One region of the Selenihalanaerobacter shriftii genome, then DNA from elsewhere that is predicted to be linked to it. Evidence: riboswitches for the same ligand, from Rfam matches in the RefSeq annotation. Region 1 holds a riboswitch; the other holds the start of a gene.
The links. A riboswitch is a leader RNA that binds a small molecule or an ion and turns the genes downstream of it on or off. The one in region 1 is predicted to bind S-adenosylmethionine.

Region 1 (3,301 bases):
AGCCTTTCGTTGTTCTTGATTTAAGGTTAAAGGATTAGTAGAATCAAAATCAACTTCTGAATAAGGATTTCTTCTAACGTCTACTTCTTCATATCTAATTAATCCCTTCTCATATAGACGTCTTATGGTTCCGGAAGTAGTATTAACTGCCTTAGCTAGAGTACTCGTTCTTAAATGCCCCCCTTGATTTTCCATTAAATATTGCAAAACTTCTTTCTGTTTATAGGCCCTACTACTCATTTCCGCTAATTTCTCTTTCATTTTAGGCAAAGAATATTTCAGCTTAACTATTCTCTTTTCTTTCTTCTTTCTTTGTCCTGAAGGAATAACACATTTTAAAGCAGTAATTAAATGGGACTGATAATAATTTGCCATCCACTCAGCTAACTTCAAAATTTCTTCGTTAAAAAGCGATAAATAACTTGTTAACTTTATTATCTCTTTTATATTCTTTATATCAGTCTCTATTTTATCCATTAATCCAACTACATAACCGGTTAAACTTCGATTCCCAAATGGAACTTTAACTTCATAACCAATCTCAATTTCTTTTCTTAACTCCACTGGAATCGCATAAGTAAAAGGCTTATCTACTTCACTAACCGGTAAGTCTACAACTACTTTTGCATACTTACACTCCATCTTTTTTTGCCACCTTCTCCTAAACTGCTTAATTCTTACAACTATTATTATTCAAGACCTAACCCAATATTCCTTTAAAAAGATGCAAAGAGACCATTAGTTATATTTATCCAAAAGCTCATTTATCTATTGATTTGATATGTTAAAAAGCTAGACACAATAAGTGCCTAGCTTTATGTTATAAAAATCTAAACTTTTTTCTATTTAAATCATTATTCATTATCTTCTACAATCCTGCTTCTTTTTTTAAAATATCTGCTTTATCTGTTCTTTCCCATGGCAAATCTAAATCATTACGTCCAAAATGACCGTAAGCAGCTACATCTTGATATATAGGTTGTCTCAATTCTAACTCTTTAATAATCTGAGCTGGACGTAAATCAAAATGTTTTTGAATTAGATCTTCAACAACTTCCTCATCAACTTTAGATGTGCCAAATGTATCTACCATAACAGAAACTGGAGATGCAACTCCAATAGCATAAGCCAACTGCACCTCACATTTATCAGCTAAACCAGCTGCTACCACATTTTTAGCTACATAGCGAGAGGCATAAGCCGCTGATCTATCTACCTTCGTTGGATCCTTACCAGAAAACGCTCCACCACCATGACGAGCTGTTCCTCCATATGTATCAACAATAATCTTTCTTCCAGTTAAGCCTACATCTCCTTTAGGCCCACCAATTACGAAACGTCCGGTTGGATTTACTAAATATTTAGTCTCACTATCTAACATATCTTTAGAGATAATCGGCTTAACAACCTTAGAAATAATATCCCTTTCAATCTGTTCTAATGAGACATCAGCTTTATGTTGAGTAGAGACTACCACAGTATCTACTCTTACTGGCTTGTCTCCTTCATACTCAATAGTAACCTGAGTCTTTCCATCCGGACGTAAGTAAGGCAAAACTTCTTCTTTTCTTACCTCTGCTAATTTTCTAGCTAGTTTGTGAGCTAGAGTAATCGGTAATGGCATTAATTCTTCAGTTTCATTACTAGCATAACCAAACATTAACCCTTGATCTCCAGCTCCTAATTCCTCCTCTTCTTCAGCTAGCCCTTCTTTTGCTTCTAAAGCCTCATCTACTCCCATAGCAATATCAGGTGACTGCTCATCAATAGAAGTCAAAATAGCACATGTACCCGCATCAAATCCATACTTAGCATTAGTATAACCAATCTCCTTCACTTTTTTACGAGCAACTTTGGGAATATCAACATAACAATCTGTTGATATTTCTCCAGAAATCAAAACCATACCAGTAGTTACTAATGTCTCACAAGCAACTCGAGCCTGAGGATCTTGACTAAAAATAGCATCTAAAACTGCATCAGAAATTTGATCAGCAACTTTATCAGGATGTCCCTCAGTTACTGATTCTGATGTAAATAAATAATGATTATTGGACATTATATCACCTCTTAATTTAAATGGATTCATTATAAATAAAAAATTCTCTCCTTATTGGAGAGATATTTAAAAAACATTACTACATCTCTCAAGATACTCTTGCAGGAATTAGCACCATGCACTGCTGCGCTGGTTGCCGGGTTTCCTAGGGCCTGTCCCTCCACCACTCTTGATGTTACTAAATATTCATTTTAAAATACAATATTATGTTAACATATCCAATATTAGTTGTCAATTAATATCTTGTTAAATTAACCTTTGCTTTCTTCTAATAAAGAAGAGAGACTCTATTAGTCTCCCCTTAATTCCTTTCATTTATAAAATTATTGTGCTAATAAAATTCGATCATTCATCAATTCCTCACCTTTAGCTTGAGCAAATTTATCTAATAAATCATCTACTGTTAAATGTTTTCTTTCTGGATTCTTAATATCCAATACTATTTCCCCATTATCCATCATAATAGTTCTATTACCTAAATTTAATGCTTGATTTAAATCATGAGTTACCATTAATACAGTTAAACTATGCTTAACTACTATACTTTTAGTCAAATCAATTACTTGTTGAGCAGTCTTAGGATCTAAAGCAGCTGTATGTTCATCTAATAATAAAACCTTTGGTTTAGCAATAGTAGCCATTAATAAAGTTAAAGATTGACGCTGCCCTCCAGATAATAATCCAACCTTATCTGTCAATCTATCCTCAAGACCTAATCCTAATAGACTCAAATATTCTTTAAACTCGTCTCTTCTTTCTTTATTTACTCCGATCCCCAATCCGCGCTTTTTGCCTCTAGCTGCTGCCATAGCTAAATTCTCTTCAATAGACATAGTCGCTGCAGTACCTTGTAAAGGGTCTTGAAAGACACGACCTATTAAACCAGCTCTCTTATAATCTGGCATATTTGTTACATCTTTATCATCTACTTGAATATTTCCTGCATCTATTCTAAAGCTACCTGCAATCGAATTTAAAAGGGTAGACTTTCCTGCACCATTACTACCGATAATAGTTACAAAATCACCGGTTCTTAATTCTAAATCTACACCTTTTAAAGCCACATTTTCGTTAACCGTACCACGATTAAAAATTTTACGAATCCCGTTTACTTTTAAAATTTCAGCTCACCTCCTAAAATCATGATGTACCTTTCGATAAAAAATTAAGTTTAAAATCTTCTTTTATAGTTGGAGCTGATAAAGCAGTAATTACTAAAACAGCCGTAACAATTTTCAAATC
Region 2 (3,301 bases), on a different contig from region 1:
ACGGCACTAATAAGCCTGGGTCTATTGGAACAGCAGCTAGCCATGGCTGTATTAGAATGTTTAATAGACATGTAAAGATACTCTATTCGTGGGTAGATGTTGGTACTAGAGTAAAGATTATTGGAAGAAGAGATCCGATTAAAATAACTCATAATCTTCGTTCTGGACAGTCAGGGAAAGATGTATTGTTATTTCAAGAGAAATTAAGAGAACATGGTTTAGATCCTGGTTATACAGATGGAAGATTTGGTGATAGTACTAAAAAAGCGATGAAAGATTTTAAGTATATTTATGGTTTGAAAGATGATTTAGTTGGAGATGAAAATACATTTTATATTTTAAATATTAAATAAAGGGGGGGTTAGGTGTGCTAGAAAAATTAAAGTCTAATTTTGATTGGCCTATATTAATTGGGATGATAGGATTAATTATTATTGTTACCTCGGCTTTAACATTTTATCTTAGCTATAAAGATCAGCAAGGTTTTACAATTGATCCTAAAGTAGAATTAGTGGCTGACAAGGAATATCAAATAACTTATTGGGATTATCCCCTCTTTATTGGTCAAGATGCAGAGTATAAAAAGTTTTTACAAGAAACAATTACAGAATTTAATGATATGTATCCGAATATTAAAGTGAAGTATGAATTACTATCATTTATAGAAGGCAGAAATAAATTGAAGAAAAGGTTAACAGAAGGGAAACCACCTGATATATATAATGATTTATTTGGTACTAAATTAATAAGTGAAGAATATCAGATTCCAGTTAATATATTCTTTGCCGAGAATGAAATAGAAGACTATAATCAGTTAGGAACTTCAGCATTTACTTATGATCAAAAAGTATGGGGATTACCGAATTGGTTATTACCTCAAGTTTGGGTTGGGAATCGCAAATTACTTACTAAGACAGATTTAGACCTGAGTAGAGTTAAAGAAAAAGGCTGGCCATGGGAGACTTTTTACCAAACAGCTAAAGAAATCAAAGGTTTAAATAAAAAAAGTTGTATAATCTTTAATCCATATAATTCAGAATTGTTTTATCAATTATTAAGTATGAATGACAGTCAGGAACTAGTTTCTAAAGAAGGTAAATTGCTTTTGACAGAGAAGAATTTAAAAGGTACTTTTGAATATTTAGATGATTTACGTAGTCATAAAGTATTCTATGAAGAACCAGAAGAGATGAATAAAAAATTACTACCTTATTTTTGGCAAGGTAGAGCAGGAGTGATTGCTCCAGTTAATTTATGGTTATTAAATAATTTGTATCAGCGAGATAAAAAAGAAAAGAATGTAGAATTAACTTTATTACCGATACCTACTAATGATCCTGAAGTGAGTAAAGTACCGCTAAAGGTAAGAGGTTTAGTGCTTTTTAGACAAGAAGAGTATAAAGGGGACGATCATACAAAAGCTGTTTATAAATTTGCTAAGTTTCTTAATCAACAGAAATCACTTTTTATAGCTAAGAAGTTAAGAGTGGTACCAAGTTATCTACCTTTAATTTCTCATTGGAAGCAAGAAGTAAATCTAACAACTGATATTCAAAATCAACTATTGACTTATGTAGACCGTGGTAGTTATAAGGAGTTAAGTGGTTTTAATAATGAGAAATTAGAGTTAGAGATTAAGCAAGTGATTGATGAGCGGTACGAATCATTCTGGTTAGAAGGAGAATCTATTCCTAAAGTAAGTAGAGAAATCTTAAATATTGCTGAAGATATATTAAATGTTACTGATAATGAAAAGAATAAGGTCGAAAAAAAGAATGAAGATAAAAAATGAATAATAGAGTTGACATATTTAGTGATTTATGTTATTATAATTTAAAGTAAAAAGTTAATATGAATGAAAGCTCTTATTAAGAGTGGCTGAGGGACTGGCCCGATGAAGCCCGGCAACCGGCATTCGTTTAGAATGCAATGGTGCCAAATCCTGCAACGAAAAAATTTTCGTTGAGAGATGAGAGAGGAGTATAATTATAATAAATTATAAACCTCTTCTCATCAGAGAAGAGGTTTTTTTATTTTTAATTAAAAATGGAGGTAATAAATATGACAAAAGAAGAAAAAAGAAATTTAGGATTTGACACACTGTCTTTACACGCAGGATATGAACCAGAGGAAACAACTGGGTCAAGAGCGGTGCCTATTTATCAGACAACATCTTATGTATTTAATGATGCTGACCATGCAGCACGATTATTTGCTTTAGAGGAAGAAGGGAATATTTATACTAGAATTGGAAATCCGACTCACTCAGCATTTGAGAAGCGAATAGCAGCTTTAGAGGGAGGCGAAGCAGCTTTAGCTACATCATCAGGGATGGCAGCTATTAATTTAACTATATTAGGTTTATTAGAGGCAGGAGATGAAATTGTTTCTTCTAGATGTATCTATGGTGGAACTTATAATCTCTTTTCAGTGACTTTACCAAAGTATGGGATTGAGACTACATTTGTAGATCCAGATGATTTAGATGCCTGGGAAGAGGCTATTACTGAAAATACAAAAGTTCTTTATTTAGAATCACCTGGTAATCCACTTTTAAATATTGTTGATATCAAAAAAGTAGCAGAAATTGCTCATGAAAATGATATTACAGTAGTCTTTGATAATACTTTTAATACTCCTTACTTATGTCAACCTTTAAGTTTAGGAGCAGATATTGTGGTTCATTCGGCAACTAAATATATAGGAGGTCATGGAAGTTCTATAGGAGGAGTTATTGTTGGTTCAGAAGATTTTATTTTTAAAGTTAGAACTGAAGGATATCGTGACACAGGTCCAGCTTTAAGTCCAATGAATTCGTGGTTATTTATTCAGGGATTAGAAACACTCTCTTTACGTATGGAAAGACATTCAGAAAATGCACAACAAGTAGCAGAATGGTTAGAAGAACATGATCAAGTAGAGTGGATTAAATATCCAGGATTAGAGAGTCATCCACAACATGAATTAGCTAAAAAACAACAAGAGAATTTTGGAGGTATGGTCTGTTTTGAAATTAAAGGTGGCTTTGAAGCTGGTAAGAAGCTAATTAATAGTGTAGAGTTATGTTCACTTTTAGCCAACGTAGGTGACACTAGAACATTAATTATTCATCCGGCTTCGACTACTCATGAACAATTAGGAAAAGAGGAGCAAGAAGAAGCTGGTATTACTGAAGGTTTAATTAGATTATCGGTAGGGATTGAGAATGTAGAAGATATAATTGCCGATTTAAAGCAAGCATTTGCAACTATTGATTAGTTTTTAAGTTTAACTGGAAGGAAGGGAGAGTTATGAGTATTTG

Region 2: linked by a shared signal. The riboswitch ahead of B5D41_RS05930 (O-acetylhomoserine aminocarboxypropyltransferase/cysteine synthase family protein) and the one ahead of metK (methionine adenosyltransferase) in region 1 are both predicted to bind S-adenosylmethionine.

What each region holds. Positions count from the first base shown of each region.
Region 1 covers NZ_FUWM01000003.1:154,662-157,962, forward strand. The annotation lists gene priA (primosomal protein N') at 1-642, opposite strand, end outside; gene metK (methionine adenosyltransferase) at 869-2,059, opposite strand; SAM riboswitch class I at 2,138-2,238, opposite strand; gene B5D41_RS00720 (ABC transporter ATP-binding protein) at 2,383-3,180, opposite strand; gene B5D41_RS00725 (ABC transporter permease) at 3,200-3,301, opposite strand, start outside.
Region 2 covers NZ_FUWM01000009.1:19,387-22,687, forward strand. The annotation lists gene B5D41_RS05920 (L,D-transpeptidase family protein) at 1-353, shown strand, start outside; gene B5D41_RS05925 (ABC transporter substrate-binding protein) at 368-1,792, shown strand; SAM riboswitch class I at 1,863-1,976, shown strand; gene B5D41_RS05930 (O-acetylhomoserine aminocarboxypropyltransferase/cysteine synthase family protein) at 2,062-3,258, shown strand; gene metX (homoserine O-acetyltransferase MetX) at 3,291-3,301, shown strand, end outside.